2 regions of the Bacillus sp. BC08 genome follow, and region 2 is predicted to be linked to the other one. Evidence: riboswitches for the same ligand, from Rfam matches in the RefSeq annotation. Region 2 holds a riboswitch; the other holds the start of a gene.
What was found. Region 2 has a riboswitch for S-adenosylmethionine ahead of ACXVYO_RS10255 (cyclase family protein). Riboswitches for the same ligand answer to the same signal wherever they lie in the genome.

Region 1 (8,122 bases), on a different contig from region 2:
CATGTAGAAACAAAATCGCTTCTCAAACGTTTCTATGGTGCAGCATTTAAACCTTTACTTGTGAATTTCTTAAAAGAAGAAAAGCTGTCTTCAGAGGATATTAACGAACTCAAACGTATTTTAGATGAGAAGAATGAGGAAAATCAAAGGAAGGATAAATCATAATGATAGATATGTTTGTAAACGTCTATCTACCTCGCTTTTTTGAGTGGGTGATAGAAACCTCCATTATGGCAAGTATATTAGTTGGCTTAATTTTATGTATCAAAATCTTTCTTAGAGATAAGTTACCCCCACGATGGCAGTATCTATTATGGATGATATTAATTGTAAAGCTTTTATTGCCATGGTCACTAGATAGTTCCTACAGTATCTATTCCATTCTTTCGTACAGTAATGGAACTCCAGTTACCTTTCACCAAGACTCTATAAATCGTATACAAGGATCGCCAGCTATAGGTGATACAAAGGTAATCACAAATAAAGGCACCTATACATATGGTTCTACACAAACAGCTGAGAAAAGTAAGAAACAAACGCATAATAATGAAAAGCAAAATGATGAAACGTATTCATTTTATAAAATCGTTTTATATATTTGGCTTGCTGGGGTTATCATTTTATGTTTTGCCACCATCATTATGAATAAGCGTTTACTTTTTTACATAAAAAAGCAACCCGTTATTACAGATGAAAAGATTAGTAAAATCTTTGAGAGCTGTAAGGAATCTATGTCCGTTAAGCGAGATATCCCACTCCTCTTAGCTGGGGAAATTACAAGTCCAACTGTTTTCGGATTCCTAAGACCAAGGTTGTTATTGTCAAGTGCACATATGAAAGTATTGGAGGAGCAACAGTTACGATATATCTTTCATCATGAATTAGCTCATATTAAACGAAGAGATGTTGGTGTAAATTGGCTTATGCATATCTTACTGATTCTAAACTGGTTTAACCCAATTCTTTGGTATGCTTACTCATGCATGCGGGAAGATCAGGAACTGGCGTGTGATGCATTAGCTCTTACATATATAGATTCAGAGGAAAAACTTGCATATGGTCATACTATTATTACCCTGTTAGAACACTACTCAAATTATTATCAAGTACCAAGCTTAGCGAACTTAAGTAGAAATAAAAGAACATTAAAAAGGAGAATTCTTATGATTAAAAAATTTAAAAAGAACTCTTATCATTGGTCTGCATTTGGAGTTGTTGCTATTCTTGCTGTATCATCTGTATCTTTATTAAATGCACATGCAGATATATCGACTAACCTGCAGAAAGAACCAACGGAAGTGAAAAATAATTTAAAAAAAGTAAAAGCACAAGCTAAAGTTCCTATTCAGCAAATTGTAGAAAAGATGATTGGTACAAAAGAACAAGCATTTGCAGAATTTCATGTTTCTGAGGGGCGATATGAATATTTACTTGAAGAAATGGAAGTGGCACAGAATCTGTTAACAAAAGAAGAATTTGATAAATTCATCAAGTTGCAAACAGAGGAATATATCATAGATAAGAAGATAAGATCAGTAGGGAAACCTGAAGATTTAGAACTAGACGATCAAAAAAAATTAGAGGAGAATAGTAAAGCTATTGAACCATTATGGGGGAAAATTTATTCGCATTTCACATCTCGTCCATTTGATTTTCCAATCAAGAAACCTAATTATGTAGCAAAAGGTTATGAACTGAAGAGGGAAAAAATTGAACCAATCATTACAACCAAAAAGTTGGATCCTATCATGAGTTCAGAATATAGAGCTGGGGAGTTTGGTTATACAATTTATCAATCTGCCATTTTAGAAAGAGGAAGAGATCCATTTTATCAGTGGATTAATGACAATGACAAGGTAGAAAATTATGAACTGGAAGGAGCACAATTCACCTTTGGTAAAATGAATGGAAGTAATATAAAGGGCATGAAAATGATTGTTCCTGCAAAAGAAAAGGACAGTTCTTATCAAGTTGTAATTATTGATGATGTGTTAAATAAGGCTGAACTAGAGAAAATTATGATTTCCTTTTTGAAATAATAACAAAATCTCAAGAAAAGAAATAGGGGAGAACACCCTATTTCTTTTTATTAATATAATAAAATGTAATAACTAAGTCTAAAGTAATGGTAATAACGAGAAGTAACAAGTGTATAAATGCATCAGTTTTACCGTGTAATAAAGACTTTATAAAGAAATCCCATTCTGTTTCATAGGGAGGCTCTGACCAATTTCGTTGCATTCCTAAAGCTATTCCATTTATGAAAAAGATAATACTTAATAGAATTCTTCCAACAAATACGGCAACTACTTTTAAATTCCAGTGTTTTATCTTAATTACATACAGGATTGGAAAGAGTATAAGGATCCAAAAAATAATAATATAGATTGTATCGATCATTCTTTACTCCTAATAAAATGATTGTTTTTAATATAGTTGATTCTTCGGATTGAAGCTATATTCCCTTGTTACTAGTTAAAAACAAAGGCCGGAATTCCGGCTCCTTTTCTATCTTAAAGTCTTACTTTATCCCGCGTTAACGGACAGTAAAACTCCCACCTCAAAATTCAGTTGGAGCAAAGAAGTTAGGTGGGAGATCAACTGCCCGTAAAAGCCCGATTGGTTCAACTAATAATCAGTGGGGGATGAACAAAACCCCCACTGATTAAAGTTTCACTTTATCTCTCCGTCTCAAAAAACTCAATCCATTCTCCATCAGGACCAGCGAAGAATATGTAACGTGTTCCATCTGGTAATGTTTCAATTTCTTCTCCTAGTAGAAAGGTTACTTTTTGTTTCTTTAGTCTTTCGATTTCATCCTCTAATGAATCCACTTTAAAGCAAATGTGATGTACTTTTCCTTCTGCGGGAAGAGAAGAGTTGTAGCCTTCAATGAGTTCTAGTATCGTTTCCTTCGATTCTTCTACACCTAAAAAAGCGAGTTTTAAGTCTGGATTCGGGTGCCCCATACGTTTAATGAGTTGTAAGCCGACTACTTTTTCATAAAATGAAATAGATGTTTCTAAGTTTGCAACCATAAGTCCAACGTGTTCAATTCTTCTAACTGGCATGTAGATTCCTTCTTTCTGAAAATTATATACAATATGTTATTGAAAATTAAGAAAATAAGCAAGATAAAAACCTTACAAATTTTAGCGTGTTATATGGTATAGTGAGAAAGTATGTTTGGGGAGAAGGAAGGAGATTATACGATGAATACACCTACTCAAACTCCTTCATTATCGGCAACGATGAAAGAGTGGCACTATGCATTAGCGTATGAAATTAAACATTGGAAAACGATAGGTGGTAGTAAAATTTCTATCATGAATGGTCGTTTTTTATATACAGATTATGAAAGTACGGTATACGTATTTCAGCTTATTTCGGAAGTAAGCTTACCTGAAGGTTCACCAATTCGAATTGAGTTTGATGGTGAGGAAGCGACAGGAGAAGTATTATCTGTACATGGATTAGAAATAGAACTGAAATTAAATGACTATATACAAGGTGAAATACGAGAAGCTGTTTTATACAGTGAACCGTGGCAATTGTTAGAGCAACTACAAGAGCGATTGAAAGAGGCACATAAAGATAAGTTAAAACGTAATCGTATAAAGCGTCTTGTTGATGGGACGAGCAGTCCGAAACATATTGAGAAGATGAAAAATCCGAAAAATGAATTGGCGTATCGTTCGTTTTACAATCCGACAACGTACGTGTGGGGACCACCTGGAACAGGGAAGTCTTACAATTTATCACGTATTATTTCGGCGCATTATCAAAAAGGAAAATCGGTACTTGTATTAGCTCATAGTAATGCGGCAGTGGACGTATTAATGAGTGAAGTAACGAAGCAAATTGAGAAGAAAAAGAAATGGACGCCTGGCGAAATTGTTCGTTACGGTTATAGTCAACATGAACATATACGAAATCATGAAACGTTGCTTACGTCGAAGTTAGTTGAAACGACGAACGGATCATGGGGAGAAGAAAGACTCTATTTAGAGGAAACACGACAAGATCTTCGTGAAAAGATTTTATCATATAAAGCGACTTCTGCTGATAAGAAGCGTATACAAGAGATTGAAAGTGATCTTCGAAAGCAAAAAGCGAAAATTAAAGAAGTAGAAAAAGAATACATTGAAAATGCGAAAGTAATTGGCGCAACTTTATCGAAATGTGCCATTGATTCATTGATTTATGAGCGTACATTTGATTTAGTTGTCGTAGATGAAGTAAGTATGGCATATGTTCCGCAAATTGCATTAGCTGCTTCACTTGGAAAACGCATCGTCGTATGTGGTGACTTTTTACAGTTACCTCCAATTGCGATGGCGAACCATGAACTCGTTCGCAAATGGCTCGGGGAAGATATGTTTTACCATGCGGGGATTGTTGAGTCTGTCAATAAATCAGAAGCACATCCGAACCTCTTTATGTTGCAGGAACAAAGACGTATGCATGCGGATATATCGAAGTTTACAAATTCGTTTATTTATAAAAATAGAGTATACGATCATCCGTCTGTTTCAGACCGTAAAGAACTTGCGCAATTGCAACCGTTCGCAAATGAGGCGAGCGTTTTATTTGATACGAGTCTAATGGGAGCCTTTTCGTTAAAGGACGCTGCTTCAGGTTCTCGTTTTAACATTATGTCTGGTTTAGTAGCGATGCAAATGATGTTAATCGGACTGTTAGATGGTGTTCAATCGATCGGTGTTGTTACGCCTTACAGAGCACAATCCCGCTTTTTATCAACGTGCATTAGAGAAATGTTGCAGAGAACGAAATATCAAAACATACCTGTTTTAGCAGCGACGGTTCATAAGTTTCAAGGGTCTGAAAGAGATATGATGATTTTTGATACAGTGGATAGTTACCCGCAAGAACGACCTGGTGTGTTATTCTTTGACCATAAAAACCATCGCCTCGTCAATGTAGCTGTAACGAGAGCGAGAGGGAAGTTCATTCAATTATCAGATTGTCATTATATGCGTAAAAACCTTTCAAGAAAACAAGCGTTATCACAATTAACAGCTCATATAGAACGTCATGGAGATGTGTATGATCGTACGACATCAAGACAATTGTGGGAACGAAAAATTTCGAAACGTTTACGCTGGTTTATGGAAATGAATCTTGAAGAACCGAAAGGGTTATTGAAAGATATTTTAGCTGCAAAACGAAAAATTATTATTTCACTTCCAAGTACAAAGCAAGTGGATAAACGAGTATGGCAAGCGTTAATGCGTACAAATGCGCAAATAACAGTGTATAGTGATGGACCAGTTCCGTTAAAAAATGTAAAGTTACAAAGACAAAATAAAGCATTCCCGTTTATCGTAATCGATGATGAAATCTTTTGGGCAGGGGCACCGCTCACATCTCAAATGATGTTTGAAGGCAGTATGGAATTTCCGTACGTATGTGCAAGGCTGCAAGCACCAGAAACAATTGGTGTGTTAAAAGGATTTTTAGATATTCGGTAAATTCGGATAGGAATTCCTTGACTTTTAATCGAAATGAACTTAGAATGAATGTAATTTAATATAATTTTATGAAAATTCTTATCACGAGAGGTTGAGGGACTGGCCCTATGACACCTCGGCAGCGGATTCGTTATGAATACTGTGCCAATTCCAGCAAGGTAACTTGAAAGATAAGAAAGAAGCTCATTTTGACTGTATATGCAGAAGCCTCTTTCTATCTTTTAGAAAGAGGCTTTTTTATGTGAAAATATAAGGGGGAAGAAAAATGGGAGCGACTGGAGTAACGTCACAAAGAAAAACAATTGAAGAGAGTATTGAAAGAAATAAGGAAAAGTACATAGAAACAAGTCACGATATTCATGCGAATCCGGAGATTGGTAACCAAGAGTTTTACGCATCAAGAACGTTGAGTCTATTGCTAGGGAGTGCAGGATTTCAATTACAACACAATATTGCTGGACATGAAACAGGTTTTATCGCGCGAAAAAGTTCAGGTAAACAAGGTCCAGTCATTGCATTTTTAGCTGAGTATGACGCTTTACCAGGACTCGGTCATGCGTGTGGTCACAATTTGATTGGCACAATTAGCGTTGCGGCAGCGATCGCATTATCAGAAACGCTTGAAGAAATTGGCGGGGAAGTTGTCGTATTCGGAACGCCAGCAGAAGAAGGCGGGCCAAACGGTAGCGCAAAATCGAGTTATGTAAAAGCTGGTTTATTTAAAGATGTTGATGCGGCACTTATGATTCATCCGAGCGGAAAAACAGCGACAACGAGTCCATCACTAGCAGTCGATCCACTTGATTTTCACTTTTACGGAAAAACAGCTCACGCCGCAGCTTCACCAGAAGAAGGAATTAACGCATTAGATGCGATTATCCAGCTGTATAACAGCATTAATGCACTTCGCCAACAACTTCCGTCAGACGTGAAAATTCATGGCGTTATTACTGAGGGCGGAAAAGCACCTAACATTATTCCTGACTACGCCGCAGCAAGGTTCTTCATCCGCGCAGCAACGAGAAAAAGATGTGCGGAAGTAACAGAGAAAGTAAGAAACATCGCAGAGGGAGCAGCATTAGCAACGGGTACGAAAGTGAAAATCCATCAATTCCAAAATGAAATCGATGAACTACTCGTAACAAAAACATTTAATGACGTCGTAGCCGAAGAACTAGAATTACAAGGTGAAGACGTAAATCGGAAAGAAAGATTTGGCATCGGTTCAACAGATGCAGGAAACGTAAGCCAAGTCGTACCGACAATTCATCCATATATTAAAATCGGTCCAGACGATTTAATTGCACATACGAATGAATTTAGAGAAGCAGCCCGTTCAGAATTAGGAGACAAAGCATTAATTACATCGGCAAAAGCACTAGCACATACAGCGTATCGATTAATTACGGAAGAAGGGCTGTTAGAGAAGGTGAAGGAAGAGTTTAGAGAGGCGCAGAGGAATCAGGGGTAAGTGATTGTAAGGAGGAGTGGGGGGAAATCCACTCCTTTTCTTTTTTGCGTAACGCTGATGCTAAGATTTTTTGCAGTAAAATCAATGTTAGGGGAACTTTTTTAATTAAAATTTTTTCAAAATTAACATAAATGCTTGCAATATTTAAATTAGTACTATATAGTTCTATTTATGACAAAGGTAAAATTAATGAATCAAAAACGTGTGATTGAAGTAGCTGCAACATTATTTTTAGAAAAAGGGTTTGCTTATACAAGTATGGATGAATTAGTACGTGTAAGCAAAGTTTCAAAGTCTAATGTGTATTATCACTTTTCTAATAAGGAAGTATTATTAGAAGGGGTCGTTGATTATTGGATTGAAATGTATCAATCTGCAATTGATGACGTACTTTCTCAGAACCAATTTTTAGTTGAAGATCGTATCCAACTGTTTTTAAAGCAATTATCACAAGGAGTTCAGTCGAGAGAGTATAAGGGAAGCTGTCCATTTATTACTCTTTATATTCAAAGTCCTACACAGGCCACGCAAATAAAAGAAAAAATAGGTCTTTTTTTTACAGGATTACAAAAGAAAGTTTCTCTATTACTTAAACAAGGGGTAGAGAATGGAGAATTCAGAAATACGATTAATATTGATGAGGTTGCATCCCTTTTTATTACAAATCTTGAAGGAGCGTTATTTATTTCAGAAACATTGAAGGATGCAACTGTAATCACGAAAACAGCAGATCATTTTTTAAAATTGCTTCGATAAAGAAGCTTTTTTTTTACATCAAATTAGTACTAAATAGTACTAAAAAGGAGATTTTATATGAGAACAGTATTTTTAACTGGTGGAACAGGCTTTATTGGAAAGCAATTAGTGAAAGAATTAGCCAAAGAGGATGTTAAAATTCTTCTTTTAGTGAGGTCGAAAAGTAAAGCAATACGCATTTTTCAAGAAAGAGGCATCTTAAAAAAGGTAGTTATGCACTTTATTGAAGGTGATTTGACGAAAATAGATTTAGGTCTAAGTGCTGAAGATAAGGAGAGGGTATTGAAAACGGATGTGATTATTCACGCAGGAGGCCCCATGGATATTCAAGCGACAAGTAAAGAGGCAGCTTCCGTATTTTTAAATGGCGCCAAACACATTAGTGAATTAGCTAAAAGCATTC
Region 2 (8,122 bases):
CATTGCCCCTGATTATTTTTAGAATAAAAGACAGGGAAATTGTAATTTCATAGGAAGGAGGATATAGATGAATGAGTTAAACAAAAGTATTGGAGAAAATATATATGTTAAATTAATCGGTGAACAAAGATTTAAAGGTGTATTAATAGACGTAGGAAATGATATTGTTGTTCTTTATAATGGACAAGATTACGTATATATATCTTTATACCATGTCCAATATTATAAATTTTTAAGACCACATGATGAAGAAATATCAAAACCAGATGTTGATTCTGTAATTAAGAGGGAGTCCCCTTCAATTTCTTTGAGAAAAGTATTAAGTACCTCTAAAGGGATTTTTACAGAAATTTATGTAGCTGGAAATGCTCCAATACATGGTTATGTTACAAGCGTAATGAACGATTATATTGTTTTTTATAGTCCAGTTTATAAAACTGTATATGTATCTTTAAAACACTTGAAATGGTTAATTCCGTATAAAGAAAATCAAGTGCCTTATGCCCTCAATAAAAATGAACTCCCCGTAAATCCATTAAATATTACGTTAGCTAGAACATTTGAAGAACAGCTTATTAAAATGTCTGGCAAAATCATGGTGTTCGATTTAGGTGAGGGATCTAATAAGATCGGAAAAATGGCGAAGATTGATGAAGGGCATATTGAAATATTAAAAGCACGTGATGCAAAAATGTATGTAAATATTCAACATGTAAAATCTGTCCATTGTCCGTAAGCTAGTTGAAAGGGCTGGCTTTTTCTTTTATATGCAGAAGAAAAGGTCGAGCCTATTTATTTAGCTCGATTTGAATATGAGGGGAAAAATGAATTGAATAGAAATATGTTAGCTTTATCTATGAAGAGCTAATCTTGTGCAAAATTATATAAAATATGTACGAGCCATTTTTTCATATATTCAATTTGTTTTTTGAGGGAGAACTGCTTAACTACTATATTAAAGGGGTTTTGTTGGTGGAGCAGTTTCCGAATTCGTTATCGATTACATTACTTGGTAGTGCTGGTGGAGCAGCAAAAGCAGTTTTAGCAATTTTAAATCAAGCGATAGTAAATGAAAAAGACCCGATTTATGAAACGATAAAGAATGTTACATTTCATTTAGTTGATATAAAACAAAAAGATAGGACTTATTATGATGAGTTGTTTCCAAATTTAAAAAATCAATTGTTTTTATACGAAATAGACCTCCAAGATGTAGTGACATTTAAACAGCATTTAAAAGAAAGTAGTACGAGTGTTGTTATTGATGTTTCAGGGGCAGATACAATCAGAGTATTAAGTTGTTGTAATGAACTTGGAATTTGTTATATTAATTCAGCTTTGGAAAATGAGGCAGTAGATCAGGACGATAGTTTAATCGGCTTTCAGCTTACGGAAAGATATACGAGGTTTGAGAAGGAGAAAGAGAAGTTTACAAATACAAAAGCAATTATAGGCTCAGGTATGAATCCAGGTGTTGTTCAGTGGATGGTTGTTGAACTTATGAAGGAGCGCCAAAATGAAAAGCCAAGAGCATGCTATATAGTAGAACATGATACGTCATTTTTGAATGATACAGCACTAATAAAGCCTCATACACTGTATGCTTCATGGGCAGTAGAGCGATTTCTAGATGAAGCGATATGGAGTTATCCGATGTATATGAGTCATCATCGTCCCCTTTATTTTTATGAAGATGTATATGCTTCAGAGTATAAAGTAAAGTTAGGAGAGAAAGAGTTTTATGGTTGTTTAATGCCACATGAGGAAGTTTTAATTTTAGGGAAAAACTTCAATATGGAAGTTGGGTTTCTTTACCGAATTAACGAGTATACAACAAATGTAATTAGGAAGAATTTAGATAAGGTAGAAGATTTATGGAACTGGAATCGTAAAGTATTTAATCCAGCGGAAGAAGAGATTGCTGGCGAGGATTTAGTTGGTGTATTACTCGTTTATGAAAATAGCGAGACATATATGTATAACGTGATGAATAGCAGTCAAGTTTTTCGTAAATATAAAACAAATGCAACTTACTTTCAAGTAGGATGCGGAATTTATGCTGGTTTGTGTAGTTTACTTTTCGATAACTTTAAACAAGGTGCCTATTATGTAGAGGAATTATTATTAAATACAGAAAGTAAGTATGGAGAATATTTAAATTTATATATGAAGGATTTTGTAGTAGGGGGAAATGATTTTACGGATGGACTGCTACATGATCGGGTAAGATGGATATAAGTTGTGACGAAAAGGAAGGAGGAATCTCCTTCCTTTTCGCGTTATAAGGTTACATATTGCTCTGAAAGTAAGATAATATGTAGAGTTTTTGTATTGATCATGAGGAGTATTTATATGAACAAAGTTATAAGCTTACTTTATGAGGAAAGAGAAGCTTTAAAAGTATTTAAAAAAATTAACGGATTTGTTAGGGAAACTAAAGCCAATAAATTATGAATGGTGTAATATACGAGCAATCCTTTTATATGTTGTACAGCTAATGGAAAGTTATGCAGTGTAGTATAGAGTGGGATTTCATTCGCAAGTAGATGGGAATTTACCTGTTATAAATGGTGATGATAAACGATTAAAATAAGTGTTATTAAATATTATTAAAAATGGAATAAAATCAATGCCAGAAGGTGGAGATATTCATATCCGTGCATATCGAAAAACTGAAGGGCATTTGTGCATGTCTGTTGATGAGCAAGGCTTTGGTATAGAGAAGGAGAAGCTAGAGAAGGTTGGAAAGGCTTTTTACACAACAAAGGAAAATGGTATGGGACTTGGATTAATGATTACATTTAAAATTATTAAGGAACATCAAGGAAGTATCGCGATTCAAAGTAGCGTGGGAATAGGAACGAAAGTGGAAATTTCTTTACCGACAGTATAATGCACTAGAAGAAAATATTTTTCAGAAAAGTGTTCTTGTTGTGTAAATATAAACATTTTATAAAATGTTTAAAGAAGGGTTTTTTTTATAAAATACTTCGTTTATAATGGAGGAAAATATCGACATGAGATTTGTTATTCATGTAACGGTTCGGTAGTGTTAGGAAAAGAAGGGGTGCACGCGCATCCTTTTTTCTATGCAGATATTATGAAAGAGGTGGTATGATGGAATTAACATTAAATTCGACTGTATGCTTGCACACGATTCAATTTCGAAAAGAGCAAAAGAATTATATTGTCAAAGATACAATTACAGGAGAAAAATATGAAATGCCGCCACTTTGGATTGATGCATTGGCAATGATGCGTGACGGTTTTTTATTGGGAGAAATTGAGGAGAAATTAAAAGAAGAGTATCCAGACGAAGAAATAAATATGTTAGCATTTACGAGGCAACTGTTAGAGCTAGAGCTTGTCGGAATGGTAGATGGGGAAGAAATAGCTTGTACAAAGAAGAAAGAGAAAGATTATTTGGCTTGGTTACGTCCTCGTGTTGAGCAATTCTTTCTTAGTTTAAATAAAAAAAATAGAAGCAAAGGTCAATGATGATCTTTGCTTTTTTGTATAGTTTGTTTAAAAAATTACAGCGAATGCCCTTGCGAAAGCACCGTCGCTATCTTTAATTTTTAAAGGTGCCGCTGAGAAGAAGAAACGCTTCGTGTGAATGGCATCTAAGTTTGTTAAGTTTTCAATTAAACAAATATTATTCCCAAGTAGTATGTGATGAATTGGTGATGTTTCTGTCGTTACCTCGTCAGGAGAAATAAAATCTAAACCGACCGATTTTACTTTTAATTGAACTAGTTCTTCGGCTAATTCTTCAGAAAGATAAAAAGCTTCTTTTTCATACGCTTCTGTATTCCATTTAGTAGATAGATTGGAATGGAAAATAACAATATCCCCTTCTTGTATATCAACATTATGCAATACTTCCTTACGTAACTTTCGCTCTTGAATATGAGTTACATCGATAAGAACGGCTTCGCCTACAAATTGATCAAGGGGGAGTTGGTCAATAGTCGTTGCGTCTGAAATGAAATGTGCAGGAGCATCACAATGTGTGCCAACATGGACGACAGAATGAAAATCTGTAACTTGATAGCCTGTCTCTTCAACGCTTGTAATGGCTCCTAAATTGATTTTTGGTGTTCCAGGGAATTGGGACATATTGTTTTCAAATGTTTGTGATAGGTCAATTACTTTCACTTTAAATACCTCCAATATATGTTTTAAAATAAAAAAACTCACCTTTCATAATCAAGAAAGATGAGTTTTGCACACAATAGTTACGTTTTATCTTTCAAAATGCAATGCATTTTGCAGGAATTAGCACCTATTCAGTTTGTATAAACTGAGGTTGCTGGGCGTCAAAGGGCCGGTCCCTCTGCCTCTCTTGATAAAGACATATTAAATTTTAGTTCTGAATATTCATTGTATTTAAATTGTAATTCATTTCCTTTTTTTGCGCAATATAAAATAGGTATTCACCCAAATAAAGCTGCTCGCATATTGTAGCTTATGTAAATAGAATGCTGCGAAGGAGTGAGTGCAGTGACAGGGAATGTATTGAATTATTACGCTGGTGGAAATACAGCTAGAGGATTTCATAATTTATACGATGAGAATTTGAAAGGGTTAGACAGATTATTTATTTTAAAGGGTGGTCCTGGAACCGGGAAATCTTCTTTAATTAAGGCAATAGGTCGTGAATGGGTTGAAAAAGGATATGATATTGAATTTTTACATTGTTCTTCCGATAATAAATCGGTTGATGGTGTCATTATCCCGAAGTTAAAAGTAGGAATTGTTGATGGAACATCTCCGCATGTTATCGAACCGAAAACGCCAGGAGTTGTTGAGGAGTATATCAATTTAGGGGTTGCTTGGGACTCAGATAAATTAAGAAAGCAGAAGGTAGAAATTGAACGATTTGTTTCAGAAGCAAGCAAGGCTTTTCAAACTGCTTACGCTTGTTTTAACGAGGCACTAGTTATACATGATGAGTGGGAGAAAATATATATTAATAATATTGATTTTAATAAAGCAAATGAACTAACTGATCAGCTGATTCAGAAGCTATTTACAGATAAAGGCGGGAAACAATCGCTTGTGAAACATCGTTTTTTAGGAGCGGCTACACCGAAAGGAGCAGTTGATTTTGTTCCTAATTTAACAGAAGGATTACCACATCGTTATTTTATAAAAGGACGCCCAGGCTCTGGGAAATCAACAATGCTCAAAAAATTAGCTAAGGCAGCAGAAGAAAAAGGCTTTGAAGTTGAAGTATATCATTGTGGATTTGACCCCAATAGTCTTGATATGGTTATCGTAAGAGAATTAGGGTTTGCAATTTTTGATAGCACCGCACCACATGAATATTTTCCAAGCCGCGAAGGTGATGAAATTATAGATATGTATGCCCTTATTGTGACACCAGGGACGGATGAGAAGTATGCGACAGAAATTCGCGATGTTTCGATTCAATATAAAGCAAAAATGAATGAGGCGATGTCTTTCTTAGCGAAAGCGAAATCAGTTCGTGATAAATTAGAACGAATTTATATTACTGCTATGGATTTTTCAAAAGTAGATGCATATAAAGAGGAGATTCAAAAAGAGTTTGAACGAATTGCGGTTAGTGTATCAGAAAAGAACAAGTAAAAAATGAAGCATTTTGATAGGCTGTCGGGAATTTTCTGACAGCTATTTTAGTATGTAGTAAACTTAGTAATATATTTGTCGAATTTCCAAGGAAATAATCAAAAAATGGAGAGGGTATGAAATGAGAGAGAAAATTAGAGCGGAGTTAGAAAGAATTGAAAAAGAGAATGATGTGAAAATTTTATTTGCGGTAGAATCAGGGAGTCGTGCTTGGGGGTTTCCATCGAAAGATAGCGATTATGATGTTAGATTTGTTTATATGCATCCCGTAGAGTGGTATTTATCAATTCATGATAAACGAGATGTAATTGAGTATCCGATTAGTGACGATTTAGATATAAGTGGATGGGATATTAAAAAGGCGTTACAACTATTCGCAAAGTCAAACCCAGCTTTACTTGAATGGATTCGATCACCGATTTTTTATTCGAAAAACACTCATTTTCCAGAACAGCTTCAGCAAATGAGTGATAAGCAATTTGATCCAAAAGCAACGATATATCATTACTTACATATGGCTTCAAAAAATTATCGTGAATTTTTGCAAGGTGAGAATGTAAAATTGAAAAAGTACTTTTATGTATTACGTCCTATTTTAGCTTGTAAGTGGTTAGAGGAGAAAACAACTTTGCCTCCTGTAGAATTCGATCGATTGATTACAGAATTATCATTAGAACGTAGCGTACTAGATGAAATTGAACAGTTGTTAATAAAGAAAAAGGCAGGTACGGAATTAGATATTGGATTAAAAATTGAGGTTTTGAATCAATTTTTAGAAGAACAAATTCATTACTATGAGCGACATGTAAAAGGAATTGAAAAGGGACCAGGGATCGATATTGAGAGTTTGAATACATTGTTTCGAGATATGTTGTTTGCAGTAAATGAAAAAGAGCACAAGTGAGTTTGTGCTCTTTTTTATTTTGTAGGAATAAAGAAAACAGATATAGCTGCGATGAGACCTGCGAATGAGAACAAGTAAAAATTCCATGCTAAGTCGTATTGCATTGTCATAATAATGCCGACAAGAATAGGACCAGCGATTGCACCAACTCGGCCAAGTCCAAGTCCCCAGCCTAAGGAGGTAGCTCGAATATGGGATGGGAAGTATTGTGTTACATATGCATTTAATATTTGAGTAATGCCGACTGATCCAATTCCAGCAAGACCAATTAAAAGATAGATGATTGTAACAGATGGTTTAATTGTTAATAGTCCAATACATATAGCTGCCATAAGATAGGAGATGCTAATAACAATTTTAGCTCCTATACGATCTGCGATTGCTCCAGCAAATAATGCACCGATAGCGGCAGTAATATTTAGCATAAGTAGAAATGATAAACTAGATCCAAGAGGGTATCCAGCTTGGCGCATCATCTGTGGTAACCAAGTATTTAAACCATATATTAAAAACATTCCCATTATATAAGTGATCCAAAAAAGCAGCGTCGCTTTTCTGTATTCAATTGAGAATAAAGTAAGGAATCCATTTTTCTTTCGTATATTAGATGAGTTTTGGTGAATTTCATCTTTTTCATGGAATTCAATTTGAAAACGATGAAGGATTTTGTCTACTTCTTCTTGGCGATTACGTGATAATAAAAATTGAATGGATTCAGGTAAATAACGGATAATGAAAGGAATGAGGAGCAGTGGAATCATTCCGATGCCAAACATAGTTCTCCATCCGAAATCTTCTAACATAAACATAGACAAAATAGCGCCTAATACGATTCCCAAAGGATAGCCAGTAAACATAAGAGCATAAATAAAAGATTGTCGTTTTTTGGGTGAATATTCAACGGTAAGTGCTGAAGCTGTTGGAATAACACCGCCTAATCCGATTCCTCCAATAAATCGAAATAGCCCAAATAATTCGGGGGAAGGAGCAAGTGCAGCTAGGCCCATTGTGATAGAAAAAAGTGCTAAACAGCATATAAGTGTCCATTTTCGTCCAATTAGATCTGTAATGGTTCCAACTAGAATAGCACCAATAAACATCCCAAATAAAGCATAGCTAGCAATTGTACCAGCGTGTGTCGGTGAAAGTGCCCAGCTTTTGTCTTCTAGGAGTTTTGGTAGAACGGCACCGTAAATACCTAAATCATATCCATCAGCTAGAATGGCTAGCCAACAAATAAAAACAACAAGTTTTGTAATAGAGCTTGAAAAGACAGTTTCTGTAGATTCTAGATGAGGTGGAGCTGAAGGTTGCATAATGTTCACCCCTTTTAATTTGTAGATGAATATATTATTTTATTTTGTGTTAATATTTTCCTTCTTGTATCGGGATTTATCCCGCTTTAATGGGCAGTAAGACCCCCACCTCAAAATTCAGCGAAAGCAAAGAAGTTAGGTGGGGGATCAACTGCCCATAAAAGTCCGATTGGTTCAACTAATAATAAGTGGGGGATGAAGAAAACCCCCACTTATTAAAGTTTCACTTTATCTGAAATGGTTTTATAACAAATAAAAAAGTTCAACAGGTTTCCTGTTGAACTTCTTT

Region 1: another riboswitch for S-adenosylmethionine. It lies ahead of ACXVYO_RS06310 (M20 family metallopeptidase); the one in region 2 lies ahead of ACXVYO_RS10255 (cyclase family protein).

Annotation. Positions count from the first base shown of each region.
Region 1 is NZ_JBTGPA010000027.1:4,123-12,244, reverse strand. Features, by position in the region: gene ACXVYO_RS06335 (BlaI/MecI/CopY family transcriptional regulator) at 1-165, shown strand, start outside; gene ACXVYO_RS06330 (M56 family metallopeptidase) at 165-2,039, shown strand; gene ACXVYO_RS06325 (hypothetical protein) at 2,077-2,400, opposite strand; gene ACXVYO_RS06320 (VOC family protein) at 2,679-3,071, opposite strand; gene ACXVYO_RS06315 (AAA domain-containing protein) at 3,183-5,492, shown strand; SAM riboswitch class I at 5,568-5,669, shown strand; gene ACXVYO_RS06310 (M20 family metallopeptidase) at 5,758-6,963, shown strand; gene ACXVYO_RS06305 (TetR/AcrR family transcriptional regulator) at 7,153-7,719, shown strand; gene ACXVYO_RS06300 (alpha/beta fold hydrolase) at 7,777-8,122, shown strand, end outside.
Region 2 is NZ_JBTGPA010000030.1:122,343-130,464, reverse strand. Features, by position in the region: gene ACXVYO_RS10275 (DUF2642 domain-containing protein) at 68-736, shown strand; gene ACXVYO_RS10270 (S-adenosylmethionine decarboxylase related protein) at 973-2,238, shown strand; partial or broken gene ACXVYO_RS10265 (ATP-binding protein) at 2,423-2,893, shown strand; gene ACXVYO_RS10260 (hypothetical protein) at 3,118-3,498, shown strand; gene ACXVYO_RS10255 (cyclase family protein) at 3,526-4,158, opposite strand; SAM riboswitch class I at 4,243-4,355, opposite strand; gene ACXVYO_RS10250 (PRK06851 family protein) at 4,504-5,613, shown strand; gene ACXVYO_RS10245 (nucleotidyltransferase domain-containing protein) at 5,735-6,517, shown strand; gene ACXVYO_RS10240 (MFS transporter) at 6,532-7,833, opposite strand.